DNA from 4 places in the Bacillus sp. LR_5 genome. Region 2 is predicted to be linked to each of the others. Evidence: riboswitches for the same ligand, from Rfam matches in the RefSeq annotation. Region 2 holds a riboswitch; each other region holds the start of a gene.

Evidence for each region. A riboswitch is a leader RNA that binds a small molecule or an ion and turns the genes downstream of it on or off. The one in region 2 is predicted to bind lysine.
Region 1: it holds a riboswitch for lysine, as region 2 does, so the genes downstream of both, RAC86_RS33980 (aspartate kinase) here and RAC86_RS15415 (amino acid permease) in region 2, are expected to answer to the same signal.
Region 3: it holds a riboswitch for lysine, as region 2 does, so the genes downstream of both, RAC86_RS18460 (aspartate kinase) here and RAC86_RS15415 (amino acid permease) in region 2, are expected to answer to the same signal.
Region 4: it holds a riboswitch for lysine, as region 2 does, so the genes downstream of both, RAC86_RS18235 (amino acid permease) here and RAC86_RS15415 (amino acid permease) in region 2, are expected to answer to the same signal.

Annotation. Positions count from the first base shown of each region.
Region 1 covers NZ_JAVAXX010000341.1:212-5,652, forward strand. Annotated here, with positions in the region: gene abfB (alpha-L-arabinofuranosidase AbfB) at 1-1,426, shown strand, start outside; gene trxA (thioredoxin) at 1,749-2,063, shown strand; gene uvrC (excinuclease ABC subunit UvrC) at 2,199-3,971, shown strand; lysine riboswitch at 4,036-4,215, shown strand; gene RAC86_RS33980 (aspartate kinase) at 4,341-5,441, shown strand, end outside.
Region 2 covers NZ_JAVAXX010000066.1:1,391-7,028, forward strand. Annotated here, with positions in the region: gene RAC86_RS15400 (FecCD family ABC transporter permease) at 1-531, opposite strand, end outside; gene RAC86_RS15405 (FecCD family ABC transporter permease) at 531-1,577, opposite strand; gene RAC86_RS15410 (iron-hydroxamate ABC transporter substrate-binding protein) at 1,784-2,731, shown strand; gene RAC86_RS15415 (amino acid permease) at 3,018-4,427, opposite strand; lysine riboswitch at 4,531-4,710, opposite strand; gene sspJ (small acid-soluble spore protein SspJ) at 4,827-4,967, opposite strand; gene RAC86_RS15425 (metal-dependent hydrolase) at 5,134-5,616, shown strand.
Region 3 covers NZ_JAVAXX010000092.1:4,206-9,843, forward strand. Annotated here, with positions in the region: gene RAC86_RS18455 (YslB family protein) at 1-233, shown strand, start outside; gene RAC86_RS18460 (aspartate kinase) at 277-1,506, opposite strand; lysine riboswitch at 1,632-1,811, opposite strand; gene uvrC (excinuclease ABC subunit UvrC) at 1,876-3,648, opposite strand; gene trxA (thioredoxin) at 3,784-4,098, opposite strand; gene abfB (alpha-L-arabinofuranosidase AbfB) at 4,426-5,638, opposite strand, start outside.
Region 4 covers NZ_JAVAXX010000090.1:1,558-7,195, forward strand. Annotated here, with positions in the region: gene RAC86_RS18220 (FecCD family ABC transporter permease) at 1-366, opposite strand, end outside; gene RAC86_RS18225 (FecCD family ABC transporter permease) at 366-1,412, opposite strand; gene RAC86_RS18230 (iron-hydroxamate ABC transporter substrate-binding protein) at 1,617-2,564, shown strand; gene RAC86_RS18235 (amino acid permease) at 2,923-4,332, opposite strand; lysine riboswitch at 4,438-4,617, opposite strand; gene sspJ (small acid-soluble spore protein SspJ) at 4,736-4,876, opposite strand; gene RAC86_RS18245 (metal-dependent hydrolase) at 5,045-5,527, shown strand; gene RAC86_RS18250 (LTA synthase family protein) at 5,627-5,638, shown strand, end outside.

The DNA of each region.
Region 1 (5,441 bases), on a different contig from region 2:
ATACGGTCATTTTGCTGAGCATTTAGGAAGAGGGATTTATGAGGGGATCTGGGTTGGAACGGACTCAGACATCCCCAATATCAACGGGATACGAAAGGACGTGCTGGAGGCGCTCAAACAGCTGCACATTCCTGTCCTCAGGTGGCCGGGCGGGTGTTTTGCGGACGAATACCATTGGGCAAACGGTGTCGGTGACCGTAAGACAATGCTGAACACTCACTGGGGCGGTACAATTGAATCAAATGAATTCGGAACGCATGAATTTATGATGCTTTGCGAGCTGCTTGAATGCGAGCCATATATTTGCGGCAATGTCGGAAGCGGAACCGTTCAGGAAATGTCGGAGTGGATTGAGTATATGACATTTGAAGAAGGCACGCCGATGTCAGACTGGAGAAAGCAAAATGGAAGAGAAGAGCCTTGGAAGCTGAAATATTTCGGCGTGGGCAATGAAAACTGGGGCTGCGGCGGCAACATGCATCCCGAATACTACGCAGATCTGTACCGGCGTTTTCAGACTTATGTCCGCAATTACAGCGGGAATGACATTTATAAAATTGCAGGCGGCGCAAATGTGGATGATTTTAATTGGACGGACGTGCTTATGAAAAAAGCCGCTGGCCTGATGGACGGGTTGAGTCTTCATTATTACACGATTCCGGGGGATTTCTGGAAGGGCAAAGGATCAGCCACAGAATTCACGGAAGATGAATGGTTTATTACGATGAAAAAAGCCAAATACATCGATGAATTGATTCAAAAACACGGCACGATTATGGACCGGTACGATCCGGAGCAGCGGGTCGGACTGATTATTGATGAATGGGGCACGTGGTTTGATCCCGAGCCAGGCACGAATCCCGGTTTCTTATATCAGCAAAACACCATTCGTGATGCACTGGTGGCGGCTTCTCATTTCCACATTTTCCATCAGCATTGCCGCCGGGTGCAAATGGCCAACATCGCCCAAACAGTAAATGTTCTTCAAGCGATGATTTTGACTGAGGGAGAGCGGATGCTTTTGACACCGACGTACCATGTATTCAATATGTTTAAGGTGCACCAGGACGCTTCTCTTTTAGCCACAGAGACAATGTCTGCCGACTATGAATGGAACGGTGAAACGCTTCCGCAAATCAGCATTTCAGCGTCGAAACAAGCTGAAGGCGATATCAATATCACAATTTGCAACATCGATCACCAAAACAAAGCGGAGGCGGAAATCGAGCTGAGGGGCCTACACAAGGCAGCGGACCATTCCGGAGTCATTCTTACGGCAGAAAAAATGAATGCGCATAACACGTTTGACGATCCTCATCATGTCAAACCGGAATCCTTCAGGCAATACACGCTCAGCAAAAACAAACTGAAAGTAAAACTCCCGCCAATGTCAGTCGTCTTACTTACGCTGCGTGCTGATTCTTAATCGCGCAAGAGCGCCGGAGCTTCATGCCGGCGCTCTTTTTCAGGTTTTAAAACAGCTCCGGCAGGGCATGGTAAAGTACATGACAGTGAAGAGGAGATGTGATCTTATGCTTCGTACCATTTTAATGATTATTGGGGCAATTGTAGTGATCGGGGCCATTATCAGATTTGTGTTTTAAAAAAAGAGCATATCCCATTCAACCATATAAAAATGAGTAAACCGGCTGTGATCAGGAAAAAATAATTTGTAAGCATTAAAATAGCGTGAACGAATGGGAGATGCTATACTAAAAATCATCATTTCACATTGGAGGAATTCAATAATGGCTATCGTAAAAGCAACTGATCAATCTTTCTCAGCTGAAACAAGCGAAGGCGTCGTACTGGCAGACTTCTGGGCTCCTTGGTGCGGACCTTGTAAAATGATTGCACCTGTTCTTGAAGAATTGGATCAAGAAATGGGAGACAAACTGAAAATCGTAAAAATCGATGTAGACGAAAACCAAGAAACTGCCGGAAAATACGGTGTTATGAGCATCCCGACTCTTCTTGTGTTAAAAGACGGCGAAGTAGTTGAAACTTCAGTCGGCTTCAAACCAAAAGAAGCGCTTCAAGAGCTTGTAAACAAACATCTTTAATTTTCCGCTGCTTACATGCCAGAGCGATTCCGATTGAGGGATCGCTTTTTTTATTCGCCAATTGTGAACCATAGAGAAAAACAAACGTTCGTGTTAAACTGGAAATAAAGGATTAAACATAAGGAAGGGTAACATATGAACAAACAACTGAAAGAAAAACTCGCCCTCCTTCCTGATCAACCGGGTTGTTATCTCATGAAGGACCGGCAGCAGACTGTGATCTACGTAGGGAAAGCAAAAGTGCTGAAAAACAGAGTGCGCTCCTACTTCACCGGTTCTCACGACGCGAAAACCCAAAGGCTTGTGACGGAAATCGAGGATTTTGAATATATCGTGACGTCCTCCAATCTTGAAGCGCTTATTTTAGAAATGAATCTGATCAAAAAGCATGATCCGAAATACAACGTCATGCTCAAAGACGACAAAACCTATCCTTTCATAAAACTCACCCATGAACGCCACCCAAGGCTGATTGTCACACGCAATGTCAAAAAAGACAAAGGGCGCTATTTCGGGCCGTATCCGAATGTACAGGCAGCAAGGGAAACAAAAAAACTGCTCGACCGTCTGTATCCTCTCAGAAAATGCTCCAAGCTCCCGGACAGAGTGTGCCTTTACTATCATCTGGGCCAATGCCTCGCTCCGTGTGTAAAGGATATTTCCGAAGAGACGAACAGAGAGCTGGTTGAAAGCATTACACGTTTCTTAAGGGGCGGCTATAATGAGGTCAAAAAAGAGCTTGAAGAGAAAATGCATGAAGCTGCTGAGAATCTTGAGTTTGAACGAGCAAAAGAGCTTCGTGACCAAATGGCCCATATTGAATCAACGATGGAAAAACAAAAAATGACGATGAACGATCTAGTCGACCGTGATGTGTTCGCGTACGCGTACGATAAGGGCTGGATGTGCGTGCAGGTCTTTTTCATCCGCCAAGGAAAGCTCATTGAACGCGATGTCAGCATGTTCCCGCTTTATCAGGAAGCAGATGAAGAGTTCCTCACGTTCATCGGGCAGTTCTATTCAAAAAACAACCACTTCCTTCCGAAGGAGATTTTAGTTCCGGACAGCGTAGATCAATCCATGATCGAGCAGCTGCTGGAAACAAACGTTCACCAGCCGAAAAAAGGCCCGAAAAAAGAACTGCTCATGCTTGCCCATAAAAATGCAAAAATCGCATTGAAAGAAAAATTCTCTTTAATCGAACGGGACGAGGAGCGTTCAATCGGGGCAGTGCAGAAACTAGGTGAGGCATTAAATATTTATACGCCGCACAGAATTGAAGCGTTTGATAACTCAAATATACAGGGGACAAACCCGGTTTCCGCGATGATTGTGTTTATCGATGGCAAACCATACAAAAAGGAATACCGCAAATATAAAATCAAAACTGTTACAGGGCCGGATGATTACGGTTCTATGAGAGAGGTTGTCAGAAGACGCTATACGAGAGTGCTTCGTGAGAATCTGCCGCTGCCCGATCTGATTATCATTGACGGAGGAAAAGGGCAGATCAACGCAGCAAGGGATGTCATTGAAAATGAACTCGGCTTGGATATCCCGATCGCCGGTCTAGCGAAAGATGAAAAACACAGAACCTCAAATTTACTGATCGGTGAGCCGCTGGAGGTAGTGTATCTGGAACGAAACAGCCAGGAATTTTACCTCCTGCAGCGCATTCAAGACGAGGTGCACCGTTTTGCAATCAGTTTTCACAGGCAAATCCGCGGAAAAAGCGCGTTTCAATCCGTTTTGGACGACATCCCGGGTATCGGAGAGAAAAGAAAGAAAATGCTGTTAAAGCATTTCGGTTCCGTTAAAAAAATGAAGGAAGCAAGCCTTGAGGACATCAAAAAAGCCGGTGTTCCCACAGCGGCGGCTCAGCTCCTTTACGACAAATTGCAAAAATAATGTTGTCCTTTTAAATAAGATCTGATAAAATGTGAACTAATTTCATAGTTAGATCGTGTTATATGGTGAAGATAGAGGTGCGAACTTCAAGAGTATGCCTTTGGAGAAAGATGGATTCTGTGAAAAAGGCTGAAAGGGGAGCGTCGCCGAAGCAAGTAAAACCCCATCGGTATTATTTGCTGGCCGTGCATTGAATAAATGTAAGGCTGTCAAGAAATCATTTTCTTGGAGGGCTATCTCGTTGTTCATAATCATTTATGATGATTAATTGATAAGCAATGAGAGTATTCCTCTCATTGCTTTTTTTATTGTGGACAAAGCGCTCTTTCTCCTCACCCGCACGAACCAAAATGTAAAGGGTGGTAATACATGGGTCTTATTGTACAAAAATTCGGAGGCACTTCCGTCGGCTCAGTCGAAAAAATTCAAAATGCGGCAAACCGCGCAATTGCAGAAAAACAGAAAGGCCATCAAGTCGTTGTCGTCGTTTCAGCAATGGGAAAATCCACTGACGAATTGGTCAGCCTTGCAAAAGCTATTTCTGACCAGCCGAGCAAACGCGAAATGGATATGCTGCTGGCGACAGGCGAGCAGGTCACGATTTCACTCCTTTCAATGGCATTGCAGGAAAAAGGCTATGACGCTGTGTCTTATACTGGCTGGCAGGCGGGAATCCGTACGGAGGCCATTCACGGAAACGCCAGAATTACAGATATCGACACTTCGGTTTTAGCAGACCAGCTTGAAAAAGGAAAAATTGTCATTGTTGCAGGCTTCCAAGGCATGACAGAGGATTGTGAAATTACGACATTGGGCCGGGGCGGTTCAGATACAACAGCAGTTGCTTTGGCTGCCGCTTTAAAAGCTGATAAATGTGACATATACACAGACGTGCCAGGTGTGTTTACAACCGATCCGCGCTATGTGAAATCAGCGAGAAAACTTGCGGGCATCTCATACGATGAAATGCTTGAGCTTGCCAATTTAGGCGCCGGCGTTCTTCATCCGAGAGCAGTTGAGTTCGCGAAAAATTACCAAGTGCCGTTAGAAGTGCGTTCAAGTACAGAAACCGAAGCGGGAACATTAATTGAGGAGGAATCATCCATGGAACAGAATTTAATTGTCAGAGGCATTGCATTTGAAGATCAAATCACAAGAGTAACCATTTACGGGCTGACTAGCGGCCTGACAACTTTGTCTACTATTTTTACGACACTTGCCAAAAGAAACATAAACGTGGATATCATTATCCAAACGCAGGCCGAGGACAAGACTGGAATTTCCTTCTCTGTCAAAACAGAAGATGCAGACCAAACCGTTGCGGTGCTTGAAGAGTATAAAGACGCGCTGGAATTTGAGAAAATCGAGACAGAAAGCAAATTGGCTAAAGTATCCATTGTTGGATCCGGCATGGTCTCAAATCCCGGTGTAGCGGCTGAAATGTTTGCTGTACTGGCGCAAAAAAACATT
Region 2 (5,638 bases):
CATCTTAAGCTGAAAAATCAGCAACAGGGCATTGAATCCGGCATTCACCCCTATGCCGACTAAAATCAGCCGAATCGGTGTCACGCCTTTTTTCCATGCCAGAATATAAATGAGAAACGCAGCGAGGATTGCTCCTGCCAAAGCACTGAACGGCAGCATAAATGTTCCGAAAAAGCTGAGATCTGAAGCTGACCCTTGAAAAAAGTATATAAAAAGCACTACAGCAAGTGAACCGCCGGCGTTAATTCCGAGAATACCAGGCTCGGCAAGTTCATTTTGAGACACGCTTTGCAAAATGGCTCCAGCTACGGAGATCCCTGCTCCAACAAGCAAAGAAAGGATGATCCGAGGCAGCCTGAACTCAAATAAGACAAGTTCATCACGCGCCGTTCCTTGGCCGAAAAAGACCTGAAGCGTTTTAAGCGGTGCAATTTTGATAACGCCCAAATTGAGACTGATAAAAAAGACCACCACGATAAGCAAAAAGGTCACAGCCATTACAATAAGCGGTTTGTTTGTTTTTGTTTTCATTACAGCCCTCTCCTTTCACGACGTGCCAAATAAAAGAAAAAGGGAACGCCGATCAGAGAAGTCAGCGCGCCGACAGGCGTTTCAAAGGGCGCATTTACGAGTCTGGCCGCTATGTCAGCAAAAACAAGCAAAACAGCACCGAGCACCGCCGAGCAAGGAATGATCCACCGATAATCCACACCGACCAAAAAACGGGTAATATGCGGAATGATCAGCCCGATAAATGCAATGGTGCCGGCAATGGAAACCGCAGCTCCGGTCAGAATTACTACAATAAGCATGCCAACCAGTTTCACCGCTGATGTATATTGTCCAAGCCCTTTTGCCAGATCGTCACCGAGACTTAACACTGTAACAGACCGGGCGATGAAAAACGCGAGCGTTAAACCGACAGCCCCTGCAATAAGCAAAAGCTGGACCCCTGACCATTTCACACCCGCTACCCCGCCTGCGTACCAAAAGCTGATATCCTGAGCGACATCAAAGCGTATTGCAATGGCAGTTGAAATGCCGGTAAAGAAATAAGTAACTGCCGTACCCGCCAGAGCAAGCTTTACAGGCGTAAGTCCGCCCCTTGAAAACATGCCGATGCCCATTACCGTCGATGCCCCCAGCCCCGCTCCCGCAAAGGACCATAGCACAAGCCCCATTGCAGAAAGTCCGGGAAAAAAGGCAAACGCAATCGAAACCGCAAACGCAGAGCCTGATGTCACACCCATAATCGAAGGCTCTGCCAAAGGGTTTCTCGTCATCCCCTGCATGATTGCTCCCGACACTGCCAACAATGCGCCTACAAGCGCGGCAGCCGCCGTTCTCGGCAGTCGAAGATCATGTATAATTTGGTGAGATGTCTTTGTCGGCTGATAATGAAAAATGGCGTCCCATACAGTGCGCAAATGAATATCCGCTGCACCGAGGGATATGGATAAAAATGCGCCAAGGCAAAGCAGGCATAGACCTGCAATAAGGACGATAATCGCGCCATATGTCCTTGACGTCCATTGGATTTTTTCTGATGCAGTCCGTATATTTTTATGTTGACTCAACTGCCGTACTTCCTTTCTGTTACTGATAATGATTATCAATTGCTGTTTCAGTATATCACTTTTTTCAGCTGATTTAATAGAGTGTTTTGAACAAAAATGAAAATGCATTTGCAAAAATATCGTGTCAACCGGCACTTGCAGTGGTATAATCACAGATGATAATGATTCTCTTTTTCATCTATTTTTTTAGAAAGAAGGTATGAGATATGACCCATATATACAAGAAACTCGGAGCCGCGTTTTTTGCCCTGTTATTGATTGCAGCGCTGGCAGCCTGCGGGAATAACTCAGAAAGCAAAGGTTCTGCCTCTGATTCAAAAGGCGCAGAAACCTTTACATACAAGGCTGAAAACGGAAATGTAAAAATCCCGAAGCATCCTAAACGGGTGGTTGTCATGGCAGACGGCTATTACGGCTACTTCAAAACACTCGGCATCAACGTTGTCGGTGCGCCTGAGAATGTATTTAAAAACCCTTACTACAAAGGAAAAACCGACGGCGTTGAAAACATCGGAGACGGCACTTCGGTTGAAAAGGTAATTGATTTGAACCCTGACCTGATTATCGTCTGGACAACACAGGGCGCTGATATTAAAAAGCTTGAAAAAATTGCGCCAACTGTCGCAGTAAAATACGATAAGCTCGACAACATTGAACAACTGAAAGAATTTGCAAAAATGACGGGAACTGAAGATAAAGCTGAAAAATGGCTGGCCAAGTGGGATAAAAAAGTTGCGGCCGCTAAAACAAAAATCAAAAAAGCGGTCGGTGACAAAACCATTTCCATTATGCAAACGAACGGAAAAGACATTTACGTATTCGGTAAAGACTTTGGAAGAGGCGGAAGCATCATTTACAAAGACCTCGGCCTGCAGGCTACAAAGCTGACAAAAGAAAAAGCCATTGACCAGGGGCCAGGTTATACAAGTATTTCATTAGAGAAGCTCCCTGATTTCGCCGGAGATTACATTTTCGCGGGCCCATGGCAATCAGGCGGTGATGATGGCGGCGTTTTTGAAAGCTCCATTTGGAAGAACCTGAATGCCGTTAAAAATGGCCATGTATACAAGATGGATCCGATTGGCTTCTATTTCACAGACCCGATTTCATTAGAAGGACAACTGAAGTATATTACGGAAAGCTTGACTAAATAAACAAAAGAGCCGCCTGCCCGCGGCTCTTTTGCTTATTTATAAGGAACGGCTCAATTTGAATCATATCGGATATTTTCTTTGAGCCATTCATATTAAGCTGCATCCTCAACACGATCAGTTTTTTTATGCTGGAGAGACTGAAAAACGTTTTTTGCATATTCGATTGTGCCTTAAGGTTTTTCTTTCGATTTCAGCTTTCCTGTCAGCTAGGTTAACGAACGGATTCCTAACAGGAGAAATTGTGATTTTATAAAAAAGACACCTGAGCAAATCAGGTGTCTTTTCATTATGCTTGTTTTTCTTTCTGGAACTTTTTACTCACAAATGGATAAACGATCAAGCCGACAAAGAATAAACCGATGCCGAGGATAAATGTCGTTAAATCTGCTGTGCCTGTTACGATAACAAACACGGAGTATGCACACGCCAGTATCGCGATCAATCCGTCTCTTACACGGGAGCCTTTCAGCTGGTCATACGTTTCACCTTTGATGACTACCTTCAAGCTGTAGATTGCAGATACCAGATACGGAATTAAATATGCAAGTGTAGCCGCTGTCGTTAAAAATGTAAATGCGTCACTTATTGTCCGGGAAATAACCGAGAAAATGAAGACCTGTGACATGACGTTTGTAATAATAAGTGCAATGACCGGACTTCCCTTTTTATTCGTTTTTGCAAAAAATGCCGGGAAATCTCCTGCTTTAGCGGCTTGGTATGGCACCTCAGAGCCAAGCAAAATCCAGCCGAGCATCGTTCCGAATAAACAAAGGATAGCCAAAAGCGCCATAATCACGCTTCCCGCGTTTCCAACAATCGCATAGAGTACATCAACAAATGGTTTTTCAGAGCCGACAAGCTTATCATGCGGCAGAACACCCATCGTAATTAAAGTCACAATAATATATATGCTCAAGGCAATCAGCAAGCCGGTAATTGTCGCACGTTTCACATCACGCTGAGAGCGCGCACGGCCGGACAGGATCACCGCGGATTCAATTCCGACAAACGCCCACAGTGTAGAAATCGCGGCGTTATGAACCTGGCCGCCAATTCCAATGCTTGTGCCGTTTTCTCCTTGAACCGGGAAATAAAAATGACCGAATAATGTCGTTTGAAACACAAATAAACCGGCAACGATAAAGAAGACAAAACCTAATACTTTAGAAAGCGTTGTGACAAAGTTTAATTTACTTGCGCCGTTAATGCTGGCAACAAGAATCGCGTGCGTTCCCCATAACAAGATCGTACATACGGCAAACGTCAGTAATTGGCCGAGTGTCACCTCTTGCCCGCCGATCGAAAACATCTCACGTTTATCAACCAAGATCGGGAAGAACGAAGTCAAGTAACCGGCGAGACTTGTGATGATCGCCACGTTACTGATCCAGCTCGCCACCCAGTAGCCCCACACCATTGTGAAACCGGCAGCGTTGCCTTTTTTCGGGTCAGAAAACAGCGCTCTTGCATAACTTTGCGGTCCCGCTGTCAGTTCAGGCTTGCGAATGGACAAGTGTCCGAACACAAGTGCAATCATCAGCACGCCGGCACCTGTCAAAAGCCAGGCGGACGTAGCTCCAAACGGACTCGCAATTGAAGCAAGCGAGCTCGGCAAGGAGAAAATTCCTGATCCAACCATATTTCCAACGACAAACGCCGTTAATAACCAAAAACCCCATTTTTTTGTCTGTTCCATTCCAGTACCTCCATGATTCTTTGTACGGACCAGACCCCGAGATCATATAAACGCAAAAAAAGCCTGAACAAAAGTCCATGCTTAAAGAAACACACACCCTTGATCTCCGGATAGCCCTCCGCGAAAAAGCACGCGGCAGTCCTGCACTTATTCAGATACAGTCCCAGCATAGAGAAGGATCGGCTTTCTCCACACTTCGGCGCTGATGCCTTTTACACATGTTTAACAGCTCCTGTCAGCCTGGCATGTGTGACTTATCATCCGCGCAACCTCTACCTCACTGAGAAAGAGTGAGGATTTAATTATTCAGTTACTCCCAGAAGGTTATCAAAGAAAGGATGATCTGTCAAAGGGAACAGATGGAAAATACGGATAGAGCCAAGCCCTATCCGCATGTGATTATCGATTATTTTTCTTTTTTTGCACAGCTTCTTGAAGCGGATCATCTTTTAGAGCTGAACCAGCATCTTCAAGAGCTCCTTGGATTACGTTTTTTTCTTTTTCGGAACGTTTTCCTTTATCTTTATTAAAGAAACCCATTCGTATCACCTCTTTTAAAAAATAGGTACATGTTTAAGATGCCTCTTTCCTGAAAAATTATGCGGGATATTTTTTATCGTCCAAAGTCCTGTTGATCAAACATACATTCTCTTGATATATTTGTAATTCAGAGATTTTTTGCAAAAGATAAAAGGAGAAGCGGCAAATGACAGGAAAAACACACATCATGGGAGGCATCGCTTCTTGTACGGCAGCGGCTTATTATTATGGATTTGATCCAGTGCTTATGGCTGCGTCAGGCGCGGTTGGAGCATTAATACCCGATATCTGCCACACACAAAGCAAAATCGGGAGAAAATTTCCTATTTTATCGAAAGTGGTCAGCTCCGTTTTTGGCCATCGTACATTTACACACAGCTTGCTGTTTATGCTCATCATGTTTTTTATCACTTCTACATACATTCCAGATAAAAACATATCAGCCGGCCTGATGATCGGAATGGCGAGCCACTTGATTCTTGACGCTTGGACGGTGAACGGAATCAAATTATTATTCCCTTCAACGATCCGCGTTCGGCTTCCATTATATATGAAGACAGGCAGTTTTTCTGAGCAGCTCGTGCTAGCCGGCCTGACCCTTGCTTCATGTTACTACTTTTATATGCTGTTTCATGGGCGCATGTTTTAAACACATGAGTGCTGAGACTTGT
Region 3 (5,638 bases), on a different contig from region 2:
CCCTCACCAACGTAAGCGCTAAAAAACAGGAGCTTGAATTTGAACTTGAAGGGCCGATCGTTTCCAACCGGCTTAAACATCAGAAAGAACCATGCTTTCAGCTGGAGGCTGGTTTTATTGCTGAACAAATTCAATTGATGAATGACCAGATTGCCGAATCATATGAACAAGTGAAAAAGAGAGCCGATAAGGTGGTTCTGACTGTGAAATGGGATATGAAAGACCCAGTGTAATCAAAAAGGCGGTGACTATATAGTCCCGCCTTTTTGATTGTCATTACACAGCTGAAGGGTGTTTTGAAAGCTCAAATGCATCGTGCAGCGCTTCAACTGCTTTCACCATGTCATTTTCACTTACGACTGTTGATACTTTGATTTCAGATGTGCTGACCATTTTGATTAAAATGTTTTTTTCCGCCAGTACAGCAAACATTTCAGCTGCTACACCAGGATTTGAGGCCATGCCGGATCCAACAATGGATACTTTAGCCAATTTGCTTTCTGTCTCGATTTTCTCGAATTCAAGCGCGTCTTTATACTCTTCAAGCACCGCAACGGTTTGGTCTGCGTCTTCTGTTTTAACTGAGAAGGAAATTCCGGTCTGATGGTCTCCGGCCTGCGTTTGGATAATGATATCGACGTTAATGTTTCTTTTGGCAAGTGTTGTAAAGATAGTAGACAGGGTTGTCAGGCCGCTAGTCAGACCGTAAATGGTTACTCTTGTGATTTGATCTTCGAACGCAATGCCTCTGACAATTAAATTTTGCTCCATGGATGATTCCTCCTCAATTAATGTTCCCGCTTCTGTTTCTGTACTTGAACGCACTTCTAACGGCACTTGGTAATTTTTCGCGAATTCAACGGCTCTCGGATGAAGAACGCCGGCGCCCAAATTGGCAAGCTCAAGCATTTCATCGTATGAGATGCCGGCAAGTTTTCTCGCTGATTTCACATAGCGCGGATCGGTTGTAAACACTCCGGGCACGTCCGTGTATATGTCACATTTATCCGCTTTTAATGCGGCAGCCAAAGCGACTGCTGTTGTGTCTGAACCGCCCCGGCCCAATGTCGTGATTTCGCAATCCTCTGCCATGCCTTGGAATCCTGCCACAATGACAATCTTTCCTTGCTCAAGCTGGTCTGCTAAAACCGAAGTGTCGATATCTGTAATTCTGGCGTTTCCGTGAACGGCTTCCGTGCGGATTCCCGCCTGCCAGCCAGTATAGGACACAGCGTCATAGCCTTTTTCCTGCAGCGCCATTGAAAGCAGGGAAATGGTGACCTGCTCGCCCGTCGCCAGCAGCATATCCATTTCGCGTTTGCTCGGCTGGTCAGAAATTGCTTTTGCAAGGCCGACCAATTCGTCAGTGGATTTTCCCATAGCTGAAACGACAACAACGACTTGATGGCCCTTCTGCTTTTCTGAAATCGCGCGGTTTGCCGCATTTTGAATTTTTTCGACTGAGCCGACGGAAGTACCTCCGAATTTTTGTACAATAAGACCCATGTATTACCACCCTTTACATTTTGGTTCGTGCGGGTGAGGAGAAAGAGCGCTTTGTCCACAATAAAAAAAGCAATGAGAGGAATGCTCTCATTGCTTATCAATTAATCATCATAAATGATTATGAACAACGAGATAGCCCTCCAAGAAAATGATTTCTTGACAGCCCTACATTTATTCAATGCACGGCCAGCAAATAATACCGATGGGGTTTTATTTGCTTCGGCGACGCTCCCCTTTCAGCCTTTTTCACAGAATCCATCTTTCTCCAAAGGCTTACTCTTGAAGTTCGCACCTCTATCTTCACCATATAACACGATCTAACTATGAAATTAGTTCACATTTTATCAGATCTTTTTTAAAAGGACAACATTATTTTTGCAATTTGTCGTAAAGCAGCTGAGCAGCCGCTGCGGGAACACCCGCTTTTTGGATGTCCTCAAGGCTTGCTTCCTTCATTTTTTTAACCGAACCGAAATGCTTTAACAGCATTTTCTTTCTTTTCTCTCCGATACCCGGGATGTCGTCCAATACGGATTGAAACGCGCTTTTTCCGCGGATTTGCCTGTGAAAACTGATCGCAAAACGGTGCACCTCGTCCTGAATGCGCTGCAGGAGATAAAATTCCTGACTGTTTCGTTCCAGATACACCGTCTCCAGCGGATCTCCGATTAATAAATTTGAAGTTCTGTGTTTTTCGTCTTTGGCTAAACCGGCGATCGGGATATCCAAGCCGAGTTCATTTTCAATGACATCCCTTGCAGCGTTGATCTGCCCTTTTCCTCCGTCAATGATGATCAGATCAGGCAGCGGCAGATTTTCGCGAAGCACTCTCGTATAGCGCCTCCTAACAACCTCTCTCATTGAGCCGTAATCATCCGGTCCCGTAACGGTTTTGATTTTATATTTGCGGTATTCCTTTTTGTTCGGTTTGCCGTCGATAAACACGATCATCGCGGAAACCGGGTTTGTCCCCTGTATGTTTGAGTTATCAAACGCTTCAATTCTGTGCGGGGTATAAATATTCAATGCTTCACCCAGTTTATGGACAGCCCCGATTGAGCGCTCCTCGTCCCGTTCGATTAAGGAGAATTTTTCTTTCAGCGCGATTTTCGCGTTTTTATGGGCCAGCATAAGCAGTTCTTTTTTCGAGCCTTTTTTCGGCTGGTGGACGTTTGTTTCCAGCAGCTGCTCAATCATGGATTGATCAACGCTGTCCGGAACTAAAATTTCCTTTGGAAGAAAGTGGTTGTTTTTTGAATAGAACTGCCCGATGAACGTAAGAAACTCTTCATCTGCTTCCTGATAGAGCGGAAACATGCTGACATCGCGCTCAATGAGCTTTCCTTGGCGGATAAAAAAGACCTGTACGCACATCCAGCCCTTATCATATGCGTACGCGAATACGTCACGGTCGACTAGATCGTTCATCGTCATTTTTTGTTTTTCCATCGTTGATTCAATATGGGCGATTTGGTCACGAAGCTCTTTTGCCCGTTCAAACTCAAGATTCTCAGCAGCCTCATGCATTTTCTCTTCAAGCTCTTTTTTGACCTCATTATAGCCGCCCTTTAAGAAACGGGTAATGCTCTCAACCAGTTCTCTGTTCGTCTCTTCGGAAATATCCTTTACGCACGGAGCGAGACATTGGCCCAGATGATAGTAGAGGCACACTCTGTCCGGCAGCTTGGAGCATTTTCTGAGAGGGTACAGACGGTCGAGCAGTTTTTTTGTTTCCCTTGCGGCCTGTACATTCGGGTACGGCCCGAAATAGCGCCCTTTGTCTTTTTTGACATTGCGGGTGACAATCAGCCTTGGGTGGCGTTCATGGGTGAGTTTTATGAAAGGATAGGTTTTGTCGTCTTTCAGCATGACGTTGTATTTCGGATCATGCTTTTTGATCAAGTTCATTTCTAAAATAAGCGCTTCAAGATTGGAGGACGTCACGATATATTCAAAATCCTCGATTTCCGTCACAAGCCTTTGTGTTTTCGCATCGTGAGAACCGGTGAAGTAGGAGCGCACTCTGTTTTTCAGCACTTTTGCTTTTCCTACGTAGATCACAGTCTGCTGCCGGTCCTTCATGAGATAACACCCGGGCTGATCGGGAAGGAGGGCGAGTTTTTCTTTCAGTTGTTTGTTCATATATTACCCTTCCTTATGTTTAATCCTTTGTTTCCAGTTTAACACGAACGTTTGTTTTTCTCTATGCTTCACGATTGGCGAATAAAAAAAGCGATCCCTCAATCGGAATCGCTCTGGCATGTAAGCAGCCGAGAATTAAAGATGTTTGTTTACAAGCTCTTGCAGCGCTTCTTTCGGTTTGAAGCCGACAGAAGTTTCAACTACTTCTCCGTCTTTTAACACAAGAAGTGTCGGGATGCTCATAACGCCGTATTTTCCGGCTGTTTCTTGGTTTTCGTCCACGTCGATTTTTACGATTTTCAGTTTGTCTCCCATTTCTTGATCTAGTTCTTCAAGAACAGGTGCAATCATTTTACAAGGTCCGCACCAAGGAGCCCAGAAGTCAGCCAGTACGACGCCTTCGCTTGTTTCAGCTGAGAAAGATTGATCAGTTGCTTTTACGATAGCCATTATTGAATTCCTCCAATTGTGAAATGATGATTTTTAGTATAGCATCTCCCATTCGTTCACGCTATTTTAATGCTTACAAATTATTTTTTCCTGATCACAATCGGTTTACTCATGTTTATCTGGATTGAATGGGTTATGTCACTTTGCATTAAAACACGAATCTGATAATGGCCCCAATGACTACAATCGCCCCGATGATCATTAGAATGGTACGAAGCATAGAATAACATCTCCTCTTCACTGTCATGTACCTTTACCATGCCCTGGCGGAGCTGTTTTAAAACATGAAAAAGAGCGCCGGCATGAAGCTCCGGCGCTCTCACGCGATTAAGAATCAGCACGCAGCGTGAGTAAGACGACTGACATTGGCGGGAGTTTTACTTTCAGTTTGTTTTTGTTGAGCGTGTATTGGCTGAAAGATTCCGGTTTGACGTGATGAGGATCGTCAAACGTGTTATGCGCATTCATTTTGTCAGCCGTCAGAATGACTCCGGAATGGTCCGCTGTCTTGTGAATGCCTCTCAACTCGATCTCAGCCTCCGCTTTGTTTTGGTGATCAATGTTGCAGATCGTGATATTGATATCGCCTTCTGCATGTTTCGAGGCTGAAATACTGATTTGCGGCAGCGTTTCACCCTTCCATTCATAGTCAGCAGACGTTGTTTCAGTGTTTAAAAGAGAAGCGTCCTGGTGTACCTTAAACATATCAAATACATGGTACGTCGGTGTCAAAAGCATCCGCTCTCCCTCAGTCAAAATCATCGCTTGAAGAACGTTTACTGTTTGGGCGATGTTGGTCATTTGCACTCGGCGGCAATGCTGATGGAAAATGTGGAAATGAGAAGCCGCCACCAGTGCATCACGAATGGTGTTTTGCTGATACAGGAAACCAGGGTTCGTGCCTGGCTCAGGATCAAACCACGTGCCCCATTCATCAATAATCAGCCCGACCCGCTGCTCCGGATCGTACCGGTCCATAATCGTGCCGTGTTTTTGAATCAATTCATCGATGTATTTGGCTTTTTTCATCGTAATGAACCATTCGTCCTCCGTGAATTCTGTGGCTGATCCTTTGCCTTTCCAGAAATCACCCGGAATCGTGTAATAATGAAGACTCAATCCGTCCATCAGGCCAGCGGCTTTTTTCATGAGCACGTCCGTCCAATGAAAATCGTCCACATTTGCGCCGCCTGCAATTTTGTATAGTTCATTCCCGCTGTAATTGCGGACATAGGTTTGAAAACGCCGGTATAGATCTGCGTAGTATTCAGGATGCATGTTGCCGCCGCAGCCCCAGTTTTCATTGCCTACGCCGAAATATTTCAGCTTCCAAGGCTCCTCTCTTCCGTTTTGTTTTCTCCAGTCTGACATCGGCGTGCCTTCTTCAAACGTCATATACTCGATCCATTCCGCCATTTCCTGAACCGTTCCGCTTCCGACATTGCCGCAAATATAAGGCTCGCATTCAAGCAGCTCGCAAAGCATCATAAATTCATGCGTTCCGAATTCATTTGATTCAATTGTACCGCCCCAGTGCGTG
Region 4 (5,638 bases), on a different contig from region 2:
ACCGAAAAAGCTGAGGTCTGAAGCTGACTCTTGAAAAAAGTAAATAAAAAGCACAACAGCAAGAGAGCCGCCGGCGTTAATTCCGAGAATACCGGGCTCAGCCAGATCATTTTGAGACACGCTTTGCAAAATGGCTCCAGCAACAGCGATTCCCGCCCCAACGAGCAAGGAAAGGATGATCCGGGGAAGCCTGAACTCAAATAAAACAAGCTCGTCACGCGCCGTTCCTTGGCCGAAAAAGACCTGAAGCGTTTTAAGCGGTGCAATTTTGATGACGCCCAAATTTAGACTGATAAAAAAGACCAGCACGATGAGCAGAAAGGTCACAGCCATCACAAAGAACGGCTTTTTCGTTTTTGTTTTCATTACAGCCCTCTCCTTTCACGGCGTGCCAAATAAAAGAAAAAGGGAACGCCGATTAGAGAAGTCAGCGCGCCTACAGGCGTTTCAAAGGGCGCATTTACGAGTCTTGCCGCAATGTCAGCAAACACAAGCAAAACAGCGCCGAGCACTGCCGAGCAAGGAATAATCCACCTATAATCTACACCGACCAAAAATCGGGTAATATGCGGAATGATCAGTCCGATAAATGCGATGGTGCCAGCTATGGAAACCGCAGCCCCCGTCAAAATCACAACGACAAGCATGCCAACCAGTTTTACCGCTGATGTATATTGTCCAAGCCCTTTCGCCAGCTCATCACCGAGACTTAACACTGTCACAGACCGGGCTATGATAAACGCCAGCGTTAAACCGACAGCCCCTGCGAGAAGCAAAAGCTGGACACCTGACCATTTCACGCCCGCTACTCCGCCTGCGTACCAAAAACTGATATCCTGAGCGACATCAAAGCGGATTGCAATGGCGGTTGAAATGCCCGTAAAGAAATAAGTAACAGCCGTTCCCGCGAGAGCAAGTTTTACAGGCGTAAGTCCGCCTCTTGAAAACATGCCGATACCCATTACCGTCGATGCCCCCAGCCCCGCTCCTGCAAAGGACCATAGCACAAGCCCCATAGCAGAAAGTCCGGGGAAAAAGGCAAACGCAATCGAAACGGCAAACGCGGAGCCCGATGTAACGCCCATAATCGAAGGCTCTGCCAAAGGGTTTCTCGTCATCCCCTGCATGATCGCTCCCGACACTGCTAGCAATGCGCCGACAAGTGCAGCAGCAGCCGTTCTTGGCAGCCGAAGATCGTGTATAATTTGGTGGGACGTCTCTGTCGGCTGAAAATGAAAGATGGCGTCCCACACAGTGCGCAAATGAATATCCGCTGCACCGAGAGATATGGATAAAAGCGCGCCAAGGCATAGTAAGCATATCCCTGCAATAAGGACAATGACCGCGCCATATGACCTTGACGTCCATTGGATTTCTTCTGATGTGGTCTGTCTATTTTTCTTTTGACTCAACAGCCGTACTTCCTTTCCAATACTGATAATGATTATCAATTGCTGTTCCAGTATATCACTTTTTTCCGCTGATTTAATAGAGCGTTTTAAACAAAAATGAGAATATAATTGCAAAAATATCGTGTCAACTGGCTCTTGCGATGGTATAATCACATTGATAATGATTCTCTTTATCACCTATTTTCCAGAAAGAAGGTATGAGATATGACCCATATCTATAAGAAACTCGGAGCCGCATTTTTTGCCCTGCTATTAATTGCAGCGCTGGCAGCCTGCGGAAATAACTCAGAAAGCAAAGGCTCTTCCTCTGATTCAAAAGACGAAGAAACCATTACATACAAGGCTGAAAACGGAAATGTGAAAATTCCTAAACATCCTAAACGGGTGGTTGTCATGGCTGACGGCTACTACGGCTACTTCAAAACACTGGGCATCAACGTCGTCGGTGCGCCTGAGAATGTATTTAAAAACCCCTACTACAAAGGAAAAACCGATGGTGTCACAAACATCGGAGACGGCACGTCCATTGAAAAAGTCATTGATTTGAATCCTGACTTGATTATTGTCTGGACAACGCAAGGCGCTGATATTAAAAAGCTTGAGAAAATCGCGCCGACTGTCGCGGTAAAATACGATAAGCTCGACAATATCGAACAGCTGAAAGAATTCGCAAAAATGACGGGAACTGAAGATAAAGCGGAAAAATGGCTGGCTGAGTGGGATAACAAAGTTGCGGCAGCTAAAACAAAAATCAAAAAAGCCGTCGGTGACAAAACAATTTCCATTATGCAAACGAATGGAAAAGACATTTACGTATTCGGTAAAGATTTTGGAAGAGGCGGAAGCATTATTTACAAAGATCTCGGCCTGCAGGCTACAAAGCTGACAAAAGAAAAAGCCATTGACCAGGGTCCTGGATATACAAGTATTTCATTAGAGAAGCTCCCTGACTTCGCCGGAGATTATATTTTCGCAGGACCATGGCAATCAGGCGGTGATGATGGCGGCGTTTTTGACAGCTCCATCTGGAAGAACCTAAGCGCCGTTAAAAATGACCATGTCTATAAGATTGACCCAATTGGCTTCTATTTTACAGACCCGATTTCATTAGAGGGCCAGCTGAAGTTTATTACGGAAAGCTTAACAAAATAAACAAAAGAGCCGCCTGCCTGCGGCTCTTTTTCCATCCATTAAAAGGAGCGGCTCATTTTGAACCATATCGGATATTTTCTTGCGCAATTCATATTTAGCTGCATGATCATCGCGATCAGTTTTTTTAACAGGCTCTATATCGGAAAACCTTTTTATCATGTGCTCTTGGTATTCATCATAGTGTTAGTCGTGTTTAGTTTCCTGGAGAGACTGAAAAAACGGTTTTTGCATATGCGATTATCCGCAAAGGTTTTTCTCTCTATTTCAGCTTTCCTGTCAGCTATTTTAACGATCGGATTACTAACAGGAGAAATTGCATTTCGATAAAAAAGACACCTGAAAATCAGGTGTCTTTTGTTTATGCTTGTTTTTCTTTCTGGAACTTTTTAACCACAAATGGATAAACGATCAACCCGACAAAGAATAAACCGATGCCGAGAATAAATGTCGTTAAATCCGCTGTGCCTGTTACAATCACAAACAATGAGTATGCGCACGCTAAAATCGCAATCAATCCGTCTTTTACGCGGGAGCCTTTTAGCTGGTCATATGTTTCACCTTTGATGACAAGCTTCAAGCTGTAAATCGCTGATACCAAATACGGAATTAAATACGCAAGTGTTGCCGCTGTCGTTAAAAACGTAAATGCGTCACTTATTGTCCGGGAAATAACAGAGAAAATGAAGACCTGTGACATCACATTTGTAATAATCAGCGCATTAATCGGACTTCCCTTTTTATTCGTTTTCGCAAAGAATGCCGGAAAATCTCCTGCTTTAGCAGCTTGGTAAGGAACCTCAGAGCCAAGCAAAATCCAGCCGAGCATCGTTCCGAATAAGCAAAGAATCGCCAATAGGGCCATGATCACGCTTCCCGCGTTCCCGACAATCGCATACAGCACATCAACGAACGGTTTTTCAGAGCCGACAAGCTTATCATGCGGCAGAACGCCCATCGTAATTAAAGTCACAATAATATAAATGCTCAATGCAATCAGCAATCCGGTAATTGTCGCACGTTTTACATCACGCTGAGAACGCGCGCGTCCGGACAGGATAACCGCTGATTCAATTCCGACAAACGCCCAAAGAGTAGAAATTGCGGCGTTGTGAACCTGGCCGCCAATTCCGATGCTTGTGCCGTTTTCGCCTTGAATTGGAAAATAAAAATGATCGAATAATGTCGTTTGAAATACAAACAATCCGGCAACGATAAAGAAGACAAAACCTAATACTTTCGAAAACGTTGTGATAAAGTTTAATTTACTTGCACCGTTAATGCTTGCAACAAGAATTGTGTGCGTTCCCCATAGCAAGATTGTACATACAGCAAACGTCAGCAATTGGCCGAGTGTCACCTCTTGCCCGCCGATTGAAAACATTTCACGTTTATCAACCAAGATCGGGAAGAACGAAGTCAAGTAACCGGCAAGACTTGTAATAATCGCCACGTTACTGATCCAGCTCGCCACCCAGTAGCCCCACACCATTGTGAATCCGGCAGCGTTCCCTTTCTTCGGATCAGAAAACAGCGCTCTCGCATAACTTTGCGGTCCCGCTGTCAGCTCAGGCTTGCGAATGGACAAGTGCCCGAAGACAAGCGCAATCATTAGCACGCCGGCACCTGTCAAAAGCCAGGCGGACGTAGCGCCAAGCGGACTTGCGATCGTAGCAAGCGAACTCGGCAGGGAGAAAATTCCTGATCCAACCATATTTCCAACGACAAACGCCGTTAATAACCAAAAACCCCATTTTTTCGTCTGTTCCATTCCAGTACCTCCAATGATTCTTTGTACGGACCAGACCCCGAGATCATATAAAACGCAAAAAAAGCCTGAACAAAAGTCCATGCTTAAAGAAACACACACCCTTGATCTCCGGATAGCCCTCCGCGAAAAAGCACGCGGCAGTCCTGCACTTATTCAGATACAGTCCCAGCATAGAGAAGGATCGGCTTTCTCCACACTTCGGCGCTGATGCCTTTTACACATGTTTAACAGCTCCTGTCAGCCTAGCATGTGTGACTCATCATCCGCGCAACCTCTACCTCACTGAGAAAGAGTGAGGATTTAAATATTCAGTTACTCCCAGAAGGTTATCAAAGAAAGGATGATCTGTCAAAGGGAACAGATGGAAAATACGGATAGAGACAAGCCCTATCCGCACTGTGGTTTATCGATTATTTTTCTTTTTTTGCACAGCTTCTTGAAGTGGATCATCTTTTAGAGCTGAACCGGCATCTTCAAGAGCTCCCTGGATTACGTTTTTTTCTTTATCAGAACGTTTTCCTTTATCTTTATTAAAGAAACCCATTCGTATCACCTCTTTATAGAAAATAGGTACATGTTTAAGATGCCTTTTTCCTTGAGAAATTATGCGGGAAATTTTTTATCGTACAAAGTCCTGTTGATCAAACATACATTCTCTTGATATATTTGTAATTCAGAGATTTTTTGCAAAAGATAAAAGGAGAAGCGGGAAATGACAGGAAAAACACACATCATGGGAGGCATCGCTTCTTGTACGGCAGTGGCTTATTATTATGGATTTGATCCAGTGCTTATGGCTGCGTCAGGCGCGGTTGGGGCATTGATACCCGATATCTGCCACACGCAAAGCAAAATCGGGAGAAGATTTCCTATTTTATCGAAAGTGGTCAGCTCCGTTTTTGGCCACCGAACCTTTACGCACAGCCTGCTGTTTCTGCTCATCATGTTTTTTATCACAGGCACATATATTCCAGATAAAAACATATCAACCGGACTGATGATCGGAATGGCGAGCCATTTGATTCTTGACGCTTGGACGGTGAACGGAATCAAATTATTATTCCCTTCAACGATCCGCGTGCGGCTCCCACTATATATGAAGACAGGCAGTTTTTCCGAGCAGCTCGTGTTAGCCGGGCTGACAATTGCTTCATGTTACTACTTTTATATGCTGTTTCATGGACGCATGTTTTAAACGTGAGTGCTGACACTTGTCTGAACGGGCTGTTTTTAGTAGGTTTTACATAAGAAGCATTTCATGCAGATGATCAAGAAAACGTGAGGAGTCATATTAATGAAAGGAACC